One region of the Levilactobacillus parabrevis genome, then DNA from elsewhere that is predicted to be linked to it. Evidence: predicted binding sites of a transcription regulator. Region 1 holds the regulator's gene; the other holds the start of a gene.
The links. The regulator LexA, encoded in region 1, represses DNA repair genes until DNA is damaged. The targets are predictions, from matches to a motif close to CNAACANNTGTTNG.
Positions count from the first base shown of each region.

Region 2: the regulator LexA is predicted to act here: its motif matches at 5,806-5,819, upstream of parE (DNA topoisomerase IV subunit B).

Region 1 is NZ_CP168688.1:1,280,561-1,290,458, forward strand. Features, by position in the region: gene ACEPSU_RS06090 (hydroxymethylglutaryl-CoA synthase) at 1-839, shown strand, start outside; gene ACEPSU_RS06095 (hypothetical protein) at 903-1,484, opposite strand; gene ACEPSU_RS06100 (nucleoside 2-deoxyribosyltransferase) at 1,703-2,143, shown strand; gene lexA (transcriptional repressor LexA) at 2,217-2,846, opposite strand; gene ACEPSU_RS06110 (DUF896 domain-containing protein) at 3,324-3,575, shown strand; gene ACEPSU_RS06115 (YneF family protein) at 3,674-3,901, shown strand; gene ACEPSU_RS06120 (ABC transporter ATP-binding protein) at 4,036-5,793, shown strand; gene ACEPSU_RS06125 (ABC transporter ATP-binding protein) at 5,786-7,576, shown strand; gene ACEPSU_RS06130 (1-acyl-sn-glycerol-3-phosphate acyltransferase) at 7,864-8,511, opposite strand; gene ACEPSU_RS06135 (tRNA1(Val) (adenine(37)-N6)-methyltransferase) at 8,614-9,369, shown strand; gene ACEPSU_RS06140 (GIY-YIG nuclease family protein) at 9,356-9,655, shown strand; gene ACEPSU_RS06145 (D-2-hydroxyacid dehydrogenase) at 9,745-9,898, shown strand, end outside.
Region 2 is NZ_CP168688.1:1,447,053-1,456,950, forward strand. Features, by position in the region: gene ACEPSU_RS06825 (DUF2087 domain-containing protein) at 1-467, opposite strand, end outside; gene xerC (tyrosine recombinase XerC) at 799-1,701, shown strand; gene hslV (HslVU peptidase proteolytic subunit) at 1,722-2,264, shown strand; gene hslU (ATP-dependent protease ATPase subunit HslU) at 2,283-3,695, shown strand; gene ACEPSU_RS06845 (aldose 1-epimerase family protein) at 3,786-4,661, shown strand; gene plsY (glycerol-3-phosphate 1-O-acyltransferase PlsY) at 4,989-5,612, opposite strand; gene parE (DNA topoisomerase IV subunit B) at 5,888-7,864, shown strand; gene parC (DNA topoisomerase IV subunit A) at 7,888-9,898, shown strand, end outside.

The DNA.
Region 1 (9,898 bases):
AGGCTTGTTACGGAGCCACAGCTGGCTTGCAACTAGCCGCCGATTACGTTCGAGTCCATCCTCAGGCCAAAGTGCTGGTTATTGGGGCTGATGTGGCGCGGTACGGTCTGCGCACGGCAGGTGAAGTGACTCAGGGTGGTGGCGCGGTTGCTATGTTGGTGACGGCCAATCCGCAAATTCTGGCGTTGGACGGGGTCAGCAGTTATCACACCGAAGACGTGATGGATTTCTGGCGGCCAACCTACCGGACCGAAGCTCTGGTTGATGGTAAATACTCCACCAACGTTTACCTCGACTTCTTCAAGACAGTCTGGGCTGATTATCAGCAGCAAACCGATCGCACCATTGCAGACTTTAGCGCCTTTGTTTTTCATTTACCATTTACTAAGATGGGGCGCAAGGGTCTTCGCCAGATCCTGCCCGAAGCCCAACCAGACCAACAGGAAAGCCTGAAAGCGGCCTTTGAGGCTAGTCAGGAAGATAACCGAAACGTGGGTAATCTCTACACTGGCTCACTGTATCTCAGTCTATTGTCACTGCTTCGGCATGGGCAGTTGGCATCGGGAACGCGTCTAGGGTTCTTCAGTTATGGTTCCGGTGCCGAAGGGGAATTCTTTAGTGGCATACTCCAACCCAACTATCAACAAGGATTCGATGATGCCACCCTGACAACGTTACTTGCCCAGCGCAAACGGGTGAGTGTCGCTGAATACGAAGACATTTATCGCGCCCAGTTGAGCAATGACAGCCGCGATGTCCAACTGCCAGTGGGTGAAGAGACCGCCCAGTACTACCTCGCTGGTCGGCGAAACCAGCAGCGTCAATACCGCGAACAATAGCATTTTGTATGATCCAATTTAAAAAAACGCTCCACACCTTTCTTAAGATGCGGAGCGTTTGGTTTATTCAAATTGATTTTTAACGACGTAACCGTCCTTAAATACCAGGACAGGAGATTGCTTACCCACTCTGATCTGCAAGGTATAGCCCTTACCCAGCGATTTTTCCAGCGAGCCACTAGTCTTAGTGAAGTTCGTGACGAAGCGGGGCCACTTAGCTTGCTTGGCCAAGCTCGGCTTCTTATTCAGCGCCGCAATCGTCTGCTTCAGATCACTGTTGGTGACCGTCAGTGTGTAGGTCTTGCTGGACTTATCAAAGGTGACGTCCCCCAACTTTGTCAGGGCCTTTGCCAACTGTTGCTTAACACTTTGTTCGTTGTCGGCCTGAGTCACACCACTTGAACTGGCTGAGAAGGCTTTGCCCGACTGTGAACTGATCTGACTCTGCTTAGCCGTGTGAGTCGCCGGTGCGTTGTCCTGAGACCAGTAGGGCAACTTCCAAATGGCGAAGACGGTTCCCAAGAGGGCCAGCGTCATTAGGATAATCGAGCCAACCTTTGAGTCACCGTGTTGAATTGCCGTGGCGAGTGAAAACGCCGCAATTATTGTGATTAGACCGCCCATAATGGCAAATCCAAGAATCATGATGAATCCCCCCAATTTCTGTTGCTTTCAGTATAGCATGAAACAATTATATCGTGAAAGGGGTTACCTGGAACCGTTAAACTCGAATAATATTAACAAATTAATTAAATTAGGGACCCACAACATTTTATAACCGAATATTAATCAAAATGTAGTCGCTAATAGTTAACCTTTCCGGTATAATATAAAACACATAAGATAGAAATGAGGAGATTAGTGTGACCAACGTTTATTTAGCAGGACCATTCTTTGATGATGAGCAGATTTCACGGATTGAACGGGTGGAACAGGCCTTAGCCGCTAACCCCCGCGTAACAAACTTCTTCAGCCCCCGGAAGAGCGAGATTCCTGGATTAACAATGGGGACACCTGAATGGGCAACACAAACATTCCAAATGGACGTGAGCCAGATTGATCAAGCCGACGTTGTGGTTGGTATGGTCGACTTTGTTGATGACCAGGTGGATTCTGGAACGGCATTCGAAATTGGCTACGCCTTTCACAGCAAGAAGCCGGTAGTGATTCTTCACGAGAAGGATACCACGTTGAACCTGATGATTGCTGAGGGCCTGCACGCTTACGTTCAGGAAGCTGAAGCTCTGGCGGCCTACGACTTTTCGACCTTACCTGAAAGTCATTACCACGGTAAAGTGATCTAAAGCACACTTAAATAAGTTGAACAAATAAAAACGGCTTTCTCGTCAGTGACGGGGAGCCGTTTTAAGTCTAAAGTTAGTGGACGTCATCGCGGAACAGGCCAACAACTTTACCTAAGATGCTAACGTTATTGAGGATGATTGGCGCCATGGTATCATTTTCTGGTTGTAGCCGGAAGTGATCGGCTTCCTTGAAGAAACGCTTGCACGTGGCTTCATTTTCTTCCGTCATGGCAATCACGATATCACCATTATCGGCATTTTGCTGCCGGCGGACAATGACCTGATCGCCATTGAGAATGCCAATGTTGATCATACTCTCGCCGCGAATGGTCAACATGAAGAGTTGATCATCGTCGCGTTCGAATTCTGGGGGAACTGGGAAGTAGTCGGTCGCTTCCTGAACGGCCAGGATGGGTTCTCCGGCCGTGACCGTACCCAAAACGGGAATTCGGGTCTGTTGTTCGTGAACACCCAGTTCTTCTAATCCGGCGGGGGTAACTTCTAAGGCCCGTGGTTTTGTCGGGTCCTTCGTCAACAGGCCCTTCTTTTCTAGGCGGGCGATGTGGCCGTGCACCGTAGAGGTTGAGGAGAGAGAGACGGCTTCGCCAATCTCACGGACAGTCGGCGGATACCCTTTTTCGTTGACCCGTTCCCAAATGAAGCGTAGGACGGCTAACTGTTTACTTTCAGAAGCTTTACTCATTTTTTCTGCCACCTCGTTCGTCATTCGTAGTATAGTTTAACCATAGTGTAGCATAGGTTTCCGGCGTTTTCAAACAGATGTTCGGGTAAATTCAGGCATTAATATATTTGTGACGCTATGGGTTGGCGAGATTATGCAGATAGTCAATCGACAAACGTTGCTGTTGCGGGATTACCAGCCAATTAGTTATCGCTAGTGTTGCGGCGAACAGAGGTGCTGGCGGAGGTTGATTATTTTGGACGACATCTTTTTTTCGCCTAAAGGCGCGAGTGATTCGCTAAAATCGTGTTGTTTGCGGCCGGATAATTGAAATTTGAAATTAACCCTGATATGATAGGGCTTGTCTTGAAATGGCGACGGCAATGATCGTCAAAGTTTCATTTGGAATGTGACGTGGGAATCAAGCGGCCGGTCGATGTTGAAATCGCGGCTGCGTAATGACCCAAATTCAAAAATAAACTTAAAGGAGGATTGTTCATGGCTGAAGAAACGATGGACACCTTATTAGTTCGCATCAACGAACTGGCCCACAAGGCCAAAACAAGTGAAGGCCTCACCCCTGCTGAAACGGCGGAACGGGCAACCTTACGGAAGAAGTACCTGAAGTTATTCCGGGCCAGCTTTAAGAGTCAGGTCGAAATGATGCAGGTTTACGATAAAAGCGGTAAGGAAGTTACGCCAGAAAAGGTCCGTAATATCCAACGTGAAAAGGGTTTGCGGGACAATTAATTGCGAGAGCGAGTCTTTTTAATGGATTCGCTCTTTTATTTTGCGTTAAGTTTGTGTAAAATTGTAAACTGAATGACTTTATAAAGGAGGGGAATACCTTGTCAACTTGGATCTGGATCATTATCGTCATCGTTGTCGGCCTTGGCTGTGCTGCTGGAGGCTTCTTCGGTGCCCGGAAGTACATGGAAAACTACCTGAAAGACAATCCGCCAATTAACGAAGATCAACTGCGTGCTATGATGTTGCAAATGGGACAAAAACCATCTCAACGGAAGTTACATCAAATGATGAATGCGATGCAACAACAATCACACAACAAAAAGTAGATCGGGTTTTACTGACGACTCGCTTCCAGTTTCCATGGAGGCGAGTTTTTTTGTTTGCATTTTTATTTAATTTCTGTAAAATTGGAAAGTCTGTTACAATTTAATCATATTTTAATCTTAAAGGAGGGACGTTCGTGAGTATCTTTCGTAAATTGGCTTGGTACTTTCGTCTAGAATGGCGAACGTATCTAGTCGGCATCATTGGCTTGATTCTAACGGCCATCATTGCTATTATTCCGCCGCGAATCATTGGGAACATGGTTGACGGCATTCACGGGCAGACCATGACCGGGCGGCTCTTAGCCATCGATTTGGGTTTGGTTACCCTAGCTGCCTTGGGGCAGTACGCCACGCGCTATATGTGGCGTAACGCCATCTGGGGGGGCGCTGCTCACCTGGAACAACTTTTACGGAATCGGCTGTTCAGTCACTTTATGGTGATGGATCGCGAATTCTACCAACATTACCGGACGGGGGATCTAATGGCCCACGCGACCAATGACTTGGAAGCCGTACAACGGGTGGCTGGTGGGGGGATTCTCCAGTTCGCCGATGCCATCATTACTGGGGGCACGACCCTGATCGCCATGATGGCGTTGATCGATTGGCGGCTTACTTTGATTGCCATCATTCCATTTCCCTTTCTTGCCGTCATCTCGTGGTTCCTCGGGCAACGGATTCACCGGGCCTTTGGGGCGTCACAGGCGGCTTTCTCACGTCTGAACAACAAGGCTCAGGAAAGTATTAGCGGTATCAAGGTCATTAAGGCCTTAGGACAAGAAGATGCCGACGTGGCCGATTTCGATAGCCAGGTTGCGCGGACGATTAAGATCAACCGGCGCGTGAACCGGTTAGACTCGTTGTTTGATCCGGCAATTACGTTGGTGATCTCATTATCCTACGTGGCGACCATCGTGCTCGGCGGCTTGTTTGTGACCCACAACGTCATCACCATTGGGAACTTGGTCTCCTTTATCAGCTATTTAGCGATGATGGTCTGGCCGATGTTCGCCGTGGGGATGCTGTTCAATACCATGGAACGGGGGAACGCCAGTTATGACCGGGTCATGGAACTGTTGAACCAGAAGACCCACATTATTGACCGAGTCAACGGTTTGAAGACGCGCCCAACCGGGACGTTGAGTTACCACGTCAATCGTTTTGACTATCCCGATGATGCCGGAGCCAGTCTCCAGCGGATTGACTTTGACTTGCAGGCGGGTAAGACCCTTGGAATCGTGGGACGGGTCGGCGCTGGTAAATCAACGATTATGAAATTGATTCTGCGGGAGTTTGACGCCTACGATGGTGAGATTCAATTCGGCGGCCATCCCATCAAGGATTATGCGCTGGATAGTTACTTACCCGCTATCGGCTACGTCCCTCAGGAGAGTTTCCTCTTCTCCTCAAATATTTTCGAAAACATTCGCTTTGCCCGACCAGAAGCGACTCAAGCAGAGGTCGAAGCGGCCGCAGCTAAGAGCGACTTGTCGGGTCAGATTGCGCAGTTGCCTGAGGGCTACGATACCCAAGTGGGTGAGGAAGGAATCTCCTTATCTGGTGGGCAACGGCAACGGATGGCCATTGCGCGCGCCCTTCTGATCAATCCGGAGCTGCTGATCTTGGATGATGCCTTGTCGGCCGTCGATGCTGAGACCGAGGCCGAAATTTTGGCGAACCTGAAGGCCGAACGGGCCAACAAGACGACCATCATTTCCGCGCACCGGTTGAGCTCCGTAATGGGGGCCGATGAAATCTTGGTGCTCGATCACGGTGAGGTCGTCGAGCGCGGCACGCACGCGCAATTAATGGCGGCTCGCGGGTGGTACCAACGGATGTTTGATCAACAACAATTAGAGACGCAAGTGAAGGGAGGCGTTAGTGATGACTGATAAGCACGAATCGGCATGGGCCCATAGCATGACGACCAAGGAACAGTGGACGGTCATCAAACGCCTGCTGAAGTTTGCGGCACCGTATAAGTGGTTCTTCATTGGGTCGATTGTCCTGTCGGCGGTCATCAGTGGGATCAACGTTTTCCTCCCATGGCTGTTGCAGACGTACATGGACCGCTATCTGCGGACCAGTAACGCGACAATCGCGATTATGTGGATGTTCGCTGGGCTTTACTTCTTCGGCATGGTGACACGGGCGCTCATGCAGTTCTGGCAGAACTATACCAGTACCATGGGTGCGGAGTACATGCTGGAAAATGTCCGCCGCAAGCTCTTTAGTCAACTCCATCAAAAGGGGATGCGCTACTTCGACCAGACGCCGGGGGGCTCGATCCTCTCGCGGCTGATGAACGACACCATGACGTTCTCCAACTTCTGGGCGTTGCTCAACACGCTGATCTTAGCTATCTTTGCGGTTATTTCGTCCTTTGCGGCGATGTACTTCACCGATGTGACGGTAGCGCTGTGGACGCTAGTGTTGGTACCATTCCTGGGTGTGACAATCTGGTATTACCAGCGTTATAGCTCCAAGGTGTACCGGCGGATGCGGGAACGACTGAGTGAATTGAATACCAAGCTGGCCGAGGCCATTACCGGGATCAGTGTCATTCAGGAATTCCGGCAAGAACGGCGAACCGCAGCTAACTTTGAAACGACTAACCAGGCATACTACGATACCCGTAAGGCCATGATTCGGACGAACTCCTTACTGTTGAGTCCCATCATTAATCTGTTCTATGCGTTGGGTACCGTAATTGTGTTGGGAATGTTTGGGATGCGAGGTCTGCACGAAGTCGTTGCTGCCGGGGTTATTTACGCGTTTATCACATACCTGAATAACTTTTACAGTCCAATGAGTAACATGATGGACAGCCTGAGCGACTTTCAAAACGGAATGGTGGCTGGTTCACGGGTCCTGCGCGTGGTCGATGATCAAACGTTAGCGCCTGCACAACATCCCATAGCGGACGCAAAGATCACCCGTGGTAAGGTTGAATTTCGCCACGTGACCTTTGCTTACGACGAAGAGCATCCCGTCCTGCGAGACGTGTCGTTCGTCGTTGAGCCCGGCCAGACGGTAGCGTTGGTTGGCCAAACCGGATCAGGGAAAACGTCAACGATTAACGTGTTGATGCGCTTCTACGAATTCCAGTCTGGTCAGGTCCTAATCGATGACCGTGACATTCGCGAGTATCCCGCCGAAGAGTTGCGGACAAAGATGGGGTTAGTGCTCCAGGAACCACAGCTGTTTTACGGGGATATTCAGACCAACATTCGGATGTTCAATCCGGATATTTCGGACGATCAAGTGCAACGTGCGGCCCACTTTGTGCAGGCTGACGAGTTCATCGATCAGTTGCCAGAAGGCTACGCAACGCCAGTCCTGGAGCGGGGAACGGAATACTCTGCTGGACAGCGGCAACTGATTACGTTTGCCCGCACGGTGGTGACCGACCCTAAGATTCTGATCTTGGATGAAGCCACGGCTAACGTGGATACCGAAACGGAAACCATGATTCAGACGGGACTCTCCCGGATTCAGGAAAACCGGACGACGATTGCGATTGCCCACCGGTTGTCGACGATTCAAAATGCCGATCTGATTCTGGTGTTGAACCGCGGTAAGATTGTGGAACGTGGAACTAACGATTCATTGATGCAACAACACGGTTACTATTACGACATGATTCAGCTGCAGAACGCGGCGCACGTCAACTAGTTGTCGTCAATTTAATCGTCACTATTGGCAGCCAATTCGATTCTGAGTTGGCTGCCTTTTTTAGACTGTTCGAAAGCAGCTGGTTGAATAGAGCCCCTCACTTAGTACTAATGTAATTTTCCCGGAATTTGTCTCATGATTTAGAGCAATGGGCCAAAGATTCGTTTTAATGGCCAATTAGTTTCGGATTGAATCTAAAGTACGTGGTTTGGGTTGATCCATTGCTTAAGCAACGGTAGCAAAAAGCCATCATGACTAGCAACGTCCTAGTCATGATGGCTTTCAATTTAATCTTGGTGGTCTTCTTTTTCCTTTTCACCAGAAACATCCACGTACTCGAAGTTCGGATTGATCTGCTTGTCCAGTGCGTTGAAGGCGGCCTGCATCTGTTGCTCGATGTCAGCTTGACCGGCTTCATCCAGTTTCAACTTGCGGTCGATGGTGATTGGATCGCCAAAGGCTACCGTCACGCGCTTTCTGGAGAACAGTCGCTTGAAGGTCAGGGGACCCTGATAGACAGCGGGCACGAGTGGCACTTTTGCCATCTTAGCAATGACGGCCGCGCCCCCCTTGAGTTCCTGCGAATGGCGGGAACCTGAAGGAAACATGATCAAAGATAGGTCACCTTTCCGTAGAATTCGGACTGGCGTTTTGATCGCCGAGGGGCCCGGATGGTCACGATTTACCGAAAAACCATTGACATGGTAGAGCAGCCATCGGAAAATGGAGTTTTGGAACAACTCTTCCTTGGCCATGAAACTAAACTTCCGGGGACTGGCGGCCAGCGCAAAGTAGACGGGATCAAACCAGGTCCGGTGGGGGCCCACTAGGACATAGGGGCCATCTGGCAATTTTTCACGGTTGAGATATTTAGCTTTTCCATTTACGATGAATAAGATAACGCGGATGACATTCCGCAGAAACGAATAAAACATGAGTCGTGCTCCTCTCGCAGCGAATCTTCAATGAATCTAGTATGCAAAAAAACTGCCGGGGTTGCAAGTAATCTTAACCAAAAATGAAAGAAGGTGGCGGTCATGACCACGCCAGAATTACAGGCCGGTGAACGAATCGACCAGCTTTATAGCCAAGATATTCAAATTATCCAGAGCCCAGAGGTCTTCGCCTTTTCGTTGGATGCAGTCCTTCTAGCCGACTTTGCCAAGCTCCCAGCGCGTCAGTCCAGTCAGACCGTGGACTTGTGTGCCGGTAACGGGGCCGTGGGACTCTTCATGAGCAGTAAGACCAGGGGCAAGATTGCCGAAGTCGAGATTCAGCCGCGGCTGGCGGATATGGCCCGGCGCAGCGTGGCGTTGAACGACCTTACGGAACGAGTCACCGTTTACGAGGGCGACTTGGCCCAGGTCAATCAGTGGATTCCTAAGGATTCGGTGGACGTGGTGACCTGCAATCCACCGTACTTTGAGGATCTGCCAGATAGTCAGAAGAACCCCAATCACTATCTAGCAATCGCACGGCATGAGATCACGACGACACTCGCCACGGTGGTCCAGACGACCAGTGGTCTGTTGAAAATGAATGGTAAAGCCTATTTCGTCCACCGACCAGACCGCTTGCTTCAGCTCTTAGACCTGATGACGGCCAACCGGTTGGCACCGAAACGGATTCGCCTGGTCCATCCCAAGCCGGGTAAGGAAGCTAACATGGTCTTGGTCGAAGCCATCAAGGACGGTAAGCCAGGGGGATTACGCTTCTTAGACCCCCTGATCGTGTATGACGGACATGGCGAATATTCTCCAGAAGTGAAGGCGTTACTCTATGGAACCGACTAAGAAAACAAGCGAAGAACCGGCAAAAAAATATTACTTTTACGTCTTGCTCTGTGCGGACAACTCTCTTTACGGCGGATTCACCACTGACGTTGCCAAGCGCTTTGCCACCCACGTTGCCGGTAAGGGTGCTAAGTATACAAAGGTCCACCGACCACTGAAGGTGTTATTTAGTCAGTCCTTCGATAACAAGCACGATGCGCTCCACGCTGAGTGGGCCTTCAAACACCAGTCCCGCCAACGGAAGCTAGCGTTCTTAAAGGCGCAGGGGATTTCCGTCGAAAAGTAGGCGTATTCCCCCTTTAATGGTAAGGACTATGGTACACTTGTGGCGGGTAGTAGATGTTATTTTTCAGACAAGCGAAGGAGGAACTTACTGTGAAAATTATTGCTTATGGCATCCGTGACGATGAACGACCTTACTTAGAAGAATGGTCCCAGGACCAGGGTATCGAAGTTAAAGCCGTGAGTGAATTACTAGACGAATCAACGGTTGATTTAGCCAAGGGTTATGACGGGGCAGTGGTTTACC
Region 2 (9,898 bases), 170 kb from region 1:
ATGGCAAACCGATCATCCTTTGGACCCTTCTGGTCGGGTAACGTCACCAGTTGATCGGCAGTCGTTGGCTGATTGAAGACCTGCTCGTAAATGGCGAGGTAGAGCTTGGCCTGCTTAGCCTTTTCACGGAAGGTAAACTTCTGATGGCGCACAGTTGCCGCCGCAATGCCCATCTCTTCGGCCACGGCAGCGTCCTTCTGGCCCTGAGCGAATGCCAGCAGTAAGTCTCGTTGCTTGGCCGTTAATGTATTGTATTTGTTATCGGTTTGGATCAGGTCGGCCACGGCATGGGGGTGTTCGGTCGCAAGATGCCGCCGAATCATGGTTGCCGCCGGATAAAACTTGTCGTCTTCCGGGAAGACTTGGTCCTTGGCAAACGTTGCCCCACAAGCATTGCAGACGTAGGCAGTGTCCGTTTCATGCCAGCCCTGTTCAATTTCAGTCAGTGTCAGATCAACTAGGTTCATGTCTCATCCCTCCAGTAGCATCTACTTTACAAATGTTTACGGAATATGTCAACAGGTAATTTAATCTGTTTATCCAGGATGAGTACCTTCAGCCGAGATTAGCGGCTTATATTCGACTTTCGCTTCATCTTGATATGTTTACCAAAATAATAAACAACGATACTGAGAATTTCAGAACCACAACAATTATCACTCAGCATCAGCCCTAACACACGAGCTTACCCAGTCCGCTCACAACATTTCTGATGAGTTAGTTGAGTTTTTAGGGCGCGTTTGCTAGCATTAACACGTACAGGAGGTGTCAGCCGTGGCTTCAGCAGTCGCACAATTCATGACTTACCTGAGTGGTGAGCGTCAGTATTCACCCGAAACCGTGAAGGCCTACCAGGAAGACTTAGCTGAATTCAGTCACTTTCTGCAGGACAACGGTGGTGAGAAGCCCTGGACGCAGATCGACCAGCTCGACGTGGAGGTCTACCTCAGCGACTTGTACGATCACCACTACGCGCGGACAACGATTGCCCGTAAGCTTTCAACGCTGCGGTCGTTCTACAACTTCCTGATGAGTAATGGTCTGGCCAAAGACGATCCGTTCGCCTACGTTCAGCTCAAGCACCATCAGAGTCACTTACCCCGTTTCTTCTACGAACGAGAAATGACGGCGCTGTTCACGGCCGCCGCGGGCAACCCCAATCAGCAATTGGCAACGCGGGACTCCGCCGTGCTGGAGATTCTCTACGGCACCGGGATTCGGGTCAGCGAGTGTGTCAATCTAACCCAACGCGATGTGGATTTTGATAATCGCATCATGCTGGTTCATGGGAAGGGCAACAAGGAACGCTATGTGCCATTTGGCCACTACGCTAGTGACGCCCTGGAAACGTACTTCACGGCGGCGCGGACGCCCTTGATGACCAAGTATCATCAGCAACATGACTACGTCTTTATCAATGCTCATGGTGGTCAGCTGACCACGGCGGGCGTGACGTATCTGCTCAATCAGATCATCAAGCGCAGCAGTCTGACCAGTGAGATTCATCCCCACATGTTGCGGCACACGTTTGCCACGCACCTGCTCAACAATGGGGCGGACTTACGCTCGGTGCAGGAGCTACTGGGTCACAGTAGTCTCTCGACCACGCAGATCTACACACACGTGACGCGAGAACACCTCCAACGGGATTATCGTCAATTCTTTCCCCGTGCAACTGAAGACAAGGATCAACCGAAGTAATCATAAGGAGACTAATCATTATGCCAGTAAAATTTGAAGCAACGACCATCTGTGCCGTCCGTCATAACGGCCACAACGCCATGGCGGGTGACGGCCAAGTCACGATGGGTGAAAAAGTCATCATGAAGGGGACCGCTCACAAGATTCGTCGGATCTACAACAACCAAGTCGTTGTCGGATTCGCCGGTAGTGTCGCCGATGCCTTTAACCTCGAAGAAAAATTCGAAGGCCAACTCAACGAATACAGTGGTAATCTGCAACGGGCAGCCGTTGAACTCGCCAAGCAGTGGCGCTCCGACCAAGCTTTGCAAAAGTTGGAAGCCTTACTGATCGTCATGGACAAGGACGAAATGCTCCTGGTCTCTGGTTCCGGTGAAGTCATTGCTCCTGACGATGACATCTTAGCCATCGGTTCCGGTGGAAACTTTGCCTTAGCCGCAGCGACGGCTTTACATCACCACGCCAAGGAAATGAGTGCTAAGGAAATTGCCGAAAGCGCCATTCACATCGCTGGTGGCATCGATATCTTTACGAACGAAAACGTTATTTCTGAAGAACTTTAATCTGGAGGACTGAGAATAGTGGACGCAATTAATAAAACACCTAAAGAGATCGTCGGCTTACTTGACCAATACGTCATCGGTCAGGACGAAGCCAAAAAGGCGATTGCCATTGCCTTACGGAACCGTTACCGCCGCATGCAACTCGACGCCGCCATGCAAGAAGAAATTTCACCTAAGAACATGTTGATGATCGGACCGACCGGGGTCGGGAAAACTGAAATTGCCCGCCGGTTAGCCAAGATCGTTCACGCGCCATTCACCAAGGTTGAAGCCAGCAAGTTTACCGAGGTTGGTTACGTCGGCCGTGACGTGGAATCCATGGTTCGTGACTTGGTTGAAGTCTCCGTTGCTATGGAAAAGCAGGACCAATTTAAGAACGTTCGCGCCGATGCCACGCAGGCTGCCAACAAGCGGTTAGTTAAGTTGTTGGCCCCGGCTAAGAAGAAGGAAAACAAGAACAATAACGACTTTTCAAACATGATGAACATGTTCTCCCAGATGCAAAACGGCCAAATGCCAACGGCACCTAGCGAACAAGAAGAAGTTACCGATGAGATTCGCAACGAACGACTGTCCTTAACGGAACAACTTAATAAAGGCTTGCTCGAAAATCACATGGTTGCGTTGGAAATGGACGATCCTCAACAAGCTAGCGCCACCGACAACAACATGCTGGGCCAAATGGGGATCGATTTGAACGACACCTTGGGTTCCATTATGCCTAAGAAGCGGATCAAGCGGACGGTCACGGTCGCCGAAGCTCGCGAAATCCTGGTCAGTGAAGAATCAGAAAAGCTGGTCAACAACGCCGACATCAATCATGACGCCATCAAGCGCGCTGAAAACACCGGGATCATCTTCCTCGATGAAATTGACAAGATCACCAAGGGGAGTGGCCAGAACAGTGGTGACGTCTCCCGTGAAGGGGTTCAACGCGACATCCTGCCAATCGTTGAAGGGACGCAAGTTAAGACGAAGTATGGGACCATCGATACTGATCACATTCTCTTCATCGCGGCTGGGGCCTTTGCGGAATCCAAGCCAAGCGATTTGATTGCTGAACTACAAGGTCGTTTCCCAATTCGGGTGGAATTAAACGACCTCAGCAAAAAAGACTTTGTTCGGATCTTGACCGAACCAAACAATGCCTTAATCAAGCAATACATCGCTTTGATTGGAACAGACAACGTCAAGGTGACCTTCACCATGGAAGCCATCGAACGTATTGCCGAGTTGGCCTTTGAATTGAACCACGAGAACCAAAACATTGGGGCTCGGCGGTTACAGACTGTTCTTGAAAAGCTTCTGGAAGATCTGCTTTACGAAGGACCTGACATGGGCACTGGTGACGTCACGATTACCGAAAGTTACGTTAACGATAAGATCGGTGACATCGTTCAGAACAAGGACTTATCACGGTACATCCTATAAACGTATGTGGGGGCCAGGACGGTTGTCTTGGCTCTTTTGCGTGACGTAAGGTATGATAAGAGGTAACAGATTAATGTGGGAGGAATTGCGATGATCACGTTGAAAAATGACTATCTGACGGTAAAAATCAATCCGTTAGGTGCCGAATTAACCAGTGTTAAGGATAATGAGAGTGGTTTGGAATACATGTGGCAGGCTGATAAAACCTATTGGGGCCGCCATGCGCCGATTCTCTTTCCCATCGTCGGCCGGTTACAGGATAACCAGTACCGACTGAACGACGAGACGTATCACATGACCCAGCACGGCTTCGCCCGCGATCGTGAATTCACGGTCATCGATCAGACCGACACTCAGGTCAGTCTGGAATTAACGGCCGATGATGAAACCAAGGCGTTGTATCCACAAGACTTCATCCTGACGCTGTCCTATGAACTGGTCGATCACCAGCTCAAGGTCAACGCGACGGTGACGAATCCTACCGATGAGGCCATGGCCTTCTCGTTCGGCGCGCATCCCGGATTCAACGTGCCATTTGGTGGCGCATTAGCCGACTTTACTGACTATAACGTGACCGTTTCACCCAAGCAGACCTATCAACGCGTGCCACTAGTCGGGCCGTACAGCGATACGAAGCATTCTGTGCCGCTAGACCTGCACCAGCCGTTGTCATTAAAGCACGACTTGTTCGACCATGACGCTCAGGTGCTGACGCTCGACAACCATGAAACGACGGTCATGCTCAGCACGCCCTCAGACGATCACGGTATCGCCTTAACGGTCGCCGCCCCGTATCTGGGCATCTGGTCACCGTACCCCAAGCAAGCACCGTTCGTGTGCTTAGAACCATGGTGGGGCCTAGCAGACGACGTCCAAGCCACGGGTGACTTGGAGTCAAAGGTCGCCATTCAGAAGCTGGCTGGTAAGGATTCCTTTAAGGCGAGTTATCAGATTACTTACTTCTAGGCAGCTGAAAACAGTCGATTGCGAATACCCGGGATTTCGCCTAGATACGGTTGACACCCGTAAGATAGTCTTCGGTATCACGATTGCATGGTCAGCAACAGAACTAACTGATACTCCCAACGATGGTTCGGTTAAAGCTATAGTTAAACGTTATTTTAGTCGGAGGCAGCCAGCCGTGGCGGCGTTGCAAGGCCGCTCCTTGGCTGTAGGCGTTCCCCCACAACAGGCGGAATGGCTGGCTGCCGCAGGCAACAATGTTTAGCCATAGCTTTCAAACCATAAGAAAAAGGCTCCCAGCGACAATTGTCGTTGAGAGCCTTCGGTATCCTATTTAGCGTGGCGCTTCTGGTAGCCATGACCAAATGGCACCAGTGACTCTGTCCCATTTTTGATCCGACTAATATTGGTCCGGTGACGGTAGAAGACGAACACCGTCAGAATAAAGGCGATTCCTGTCAGATACCAATCGTGAAACCCTAACGAGATCAGGGTAATCAACGAAAAGGCAATCATGCTGGCGAGACTAACCATACTGGTCCAATAGATCAGGCTGACCCATAGTCCGGCCGCAATCACAAACATTAACGGGTTGTATGCCAGTAGCATCCCCGCTGAAGTGGCCACCGCCTTACCACCCTTGAAGTGGTCAAAGACGGATACAGTGTGGCCAAGAACCGCAAACAGCCCGAATAAGAGGGGCGTCGCGGTGCCAAAGATCGTGGTCACGTGTCCCCAAGTGGGAAGCAGTGTAGCCACCGTGCCTTTCGCAATATCAAGGACCATCACAACCGTCCCGGCATACGGCCCGAGGACCCGGTAAGTGTTGGTCGTCCCAATATTACCGGAGCCAGACTGGCGAATGTCGGTATGGAAGAAGGTCTTACCCACCCAGACACCATTTGGAATGGCCCCCAGGAGGTAGGCCACAATGAGTAACCCAATTAATTTCACGCGTAATTCCTCCGCTCTTTCTCCCGACGACCGCCCTCACTGAGGTAGCGGCCGTCACTAATAAGCTGCTCTATATTTTAGCATGTTTTACGCATTACGCCAATTATATCAGGAAACTAGCCAGCTTTTAGTTTCCTGTGGTATGATAATGTGGTTACTGAAAACCCACCTCATGCGATTTGTACGATTCATTTGAACATACGTTCGTATTAGGGTAAACTAAAGGGTATCGTAAAAGCAATTTTAAATCTAGTAAAAGTAAAGGGGATTTACGCATGGCGAAAGCAAAACCTAAATATGACGATTCCTCCATCCAAGTCTTGGAGGGATTGGAAGCTGTCCGTAAACGTCCTGGGATGTATATCGGCTCCACTGACGGCCGGGGGCTCCACCACCTGGTCTACGAAATTGTCGATAACGCCGTTGATGAAGCTCTGGCCGGATACGGTAAGGAAATCAACGTTACCATCCACCAGGACAACAGTATTACCGTCGTCGATCATGGTCGGGGTATGCCCGTGGGCATGCACGCGTCCGGTATTCCAACACCTGAAGTTATTTTAACGGTGCTCCATGCCGGGGGTAAGTTTGGCCAAGGCGGCTACAAGACCTCTGGTGGGCTCCACGGGGTGGGGGCTTCCGTGGTCAACGCACTCTCTAGCTCATTGACCGTAACCATCGTACGTGATGGCGTTCGGTACCAGGAAAAATTTGCCAAGGGGGGCCATCCCCAAGGCACTCTGGAAAAGAAGGGTAATACGCGGGCTCATAACGGGACCACGCTAACCTTTAAGCCGGATAGTGAAATCTTCACAACGACCGTCTATAACTTTAATACGCTCGCAGAACGGCTCCGTGAATCGGCCTTCCTGCTCAAGGGTGTCAAGATTACACTGACCGATGAACGTGAAGGCCAAGAAAAGGCCGAAGAGTACCACTTCGAAGATGGGATCAAGGAGTTCGTTAGCTACCTTAACGAAGACAAGGATACCCTCGGTGACGTGATGTACTTTGATGGCAAGAAGGACGGTATCGAGGTCGAAGTCGCTGCCCAATACAACGACGGCTACACCGAAAACCTCCTATCCTTCGTCAACAACGTGCGGACCAAAGATGGAGGCACCCATGAAGTGGGTATGCGTAGTGGGTGGACTAAGGCCTTCAACGAGTACGCACGGAAAGTCGGTCTTCTCAAGGATCGCGATAAGAACCTCGAAGGAACTGATGTCCGTGAAGGGCTGTCCGCCGTGATTTCACTGCGAATTCCCGAAAATCTGTTGCAATTCGAAGGACAGACCAAGGAAAAGCTGGGAACACCGGAAGCTCGGGCCACTGTTGATAGCATTATTAGTGAACAACTGGGCTATTATCTGATGGAAAACGGAGACTTCGGGAAAATGTTGATCCGTAAGTCAACGCAAGCTCGTCAAGCACGAGAAGCTGCCCGGAAGGCCCGTGATGAAAGCCGGAACGGTAAGCGGCACAAGAAGCATGAACGCCTGCTCTCCGGTAAGCTAACGCCTGCACAATCCAAAAATTCTGCCAAGAACGAATTATTCTTAGTCGAAGGGGATTCTGCCGGGGGTTCCGCTAAGCAAGGCCGTAACCGGAAGTTCCAAGCTATCCTGCCATTACGGGGGAAAGTGCTGAACACTGAAAAGGCTAAGCTACCTGACATTATGAAAAACGAAGAAATCAGCACCATGATCTACACGATTGGTGCTGGTGTTGGGGCCGAATTTAATATTGCGGACGCCAACTACGATAAAATTATCATCATGACCGATGCCGATGACGATGGGGCGCACATTCAAATTCTGTTGTTAACCTTCTTCTACAAGTACATGCGGCCGATGATCGATGCTGGCCGGGTCTACATTGCCCTGCCACCACTGTATCGCATTAAGACGACCGGCAAGAAGTCGACCATCGAGTACGCCTGGACTAATGACGAACTCGACCAAAAGACTAAGCTCATCAAGAACCACGGTTACAACCTGCAACGATTTAAGGGGTTAGGTGAAATGGACGCCGAACAGCTGTGGGATACCACCATGGATCCTGACAATCGGACGCTGATCCGCGTTCAGATTGATGACGCCGCTTTGGCCGAACGCCGGGTCACCACGTTGATGGGTGACAAGGTTGAACCGCGCCGGAAATGGATCGAAAATAACGTCCAATTTACGTTAGAGGACGACAATACCAGTCTGCTAGAATCCGCAGAACCAACGGATCCAGCGGATAACTAACCGGTGAAAGGAGCACATAATTCGTGAGTGAAGGACAAAAAATTCAGGAACTAACTTTGGAAGAAGTTATGGGCGATCGGTTTGGCCGGTACTCTAAATCCATCATCCAGGAACGGGCACTGCCTGATATTCGAGACGGTTTGAAACCCGTTCAACGGCGAATCCTGTTTGCCATGAATAAAGATGGTAATACCTACGATAAGGGTTTCCGGAAGTCTGCCAAGTCAGTCGGAAACGTCATGGGTAATTTTCACCCCCACGGGGACAGTTCCATCTACGAAGCATTGACCCGGATGAGCCAGGACTGGAAGGTCCGCGAACCCCTCGTTGAAATGCACGGGAACAACGGGTCAATGGACGGTGATCCAGCCGCTGCCATGCGGTATACCGAAGCTCGACTGAGCAAATTAGCCGGTGAAATGTTACGGGATATCGATAAAGACACGGTTGAAATGGTGCTCAACTTCGATGATACCGAATACGAGCCAACGGTCTTACCGGCTCGTTTCCCCAACTTACTGGTCAACGGATCGACCGGGATTTCGGCCGGTTATGCCACGGAGATTCCACCGCACAACTTGGGCGAAGTCGTGGATGCCTTGGTCTACCTGTTAAGTCATCCTAAGGCGACGTTGGAAGAGCTGATGTCATTTGTTCAGGGACCCGACTTTCCTACCGGTGGAATTATTCAAGGCAAGGACGGCATCGTCAAGGCCTATGAGACCGGTCGTGGTCGTGTCGTCGTCCGTTCCAAGACGTCAATCGAACCTTTACGTGGGAGTAAGAGTCAGATTATTGTGACTGAAATTCCTTACGAAGTGAACAAGGCCCAGCTGGTCAAAAAGATCGATGAAATTCGCCTCAACAAAAAGGTCGAAGGCCTCGCTGAAGTGCGGGACGAAACCGACCGGGACGGATTACGGATCGCTATTGAACTGAAGCGTGATGCTGATGCGCAAGGGGTTCTAAACTACTTATTTAAAAATACAGAATTACAAATCACCTACAACTTCAACATGGTCGCGATTAATCACATGCGACCAGAGCACGTGGGTCTCAAGACGATTCTGACAGCTTACCTGGAACACCAACGCGACGTCATTACGAAGCGTACCAAATACGAGCTACAAAAAGCCTTGGACCGGCAACACATCGTTATCGGGCTGATTAAAGCGCTGTCCATCCTGGATCAAGTCATTGCGACCATCCGGGCCAGCAAGGACCGGCGTGATGCGCGAGACAATCTGGTCAGTGCCTATGATTTCTCTGAAAAGCAAGCGGACGCCATCGTGGCTCTGCAACTGTATCGGTTGACCAACACCGATGTGACCCAGCTCCAGGCTGAATCGGATAAATTATCCGCAGCTATCGAACAGGATCACAAGATCTTGGCTGAGCCTAAGACCCTTAACGCGGTTCTGCGTAAAGAGTTGAAGGATGTTGCCAAGAACTATCGGAACCCCCGGCGGACCGAGATTCAGGATAAGATCGAAGACCTGAAGATCAAGACAACGGTGACGGTCGCTGATGAGGATGTCGTCGTTTTAGTCAGTCATGACGGTTACCTAAAGCGCTCCGGTGTTCGGTCCTACACAGCTTCGGACCCCGAGGACAACGGGTTGAAGGATGAAGATTATCCAATCTTTATGGAAAAGCTCAGCACGTTAGACCACCTGATGATGTTTACCAGCAAGGGAAATCTGATTTACCGACCCGTTCACGAGATCAGCGATGTGAAGTGGAAGGAAACTGGTGAACACATTTCACAAACCATTGGCTTAGCCAGCGATGAAGAAATTGTCGCCACCTTCGCCTTTAAGACGCTGAAGGAGCCAGGACGTTTCTTAATTGCGACGAGCGATGGTTACGTTAAACAGACGGCCTTCAGTGACCTGACACCTGGTCGAACCTACAAGAGTCGTGCTGCAGTTTACGAGAAACTCAAGCACGATGATGCCCGAGTTGTCCAGGTGAAGTACCTGACGGAACCCGTTGACAAGGGAATCCTGCTGATTTCCAAGAATGGATACGCAC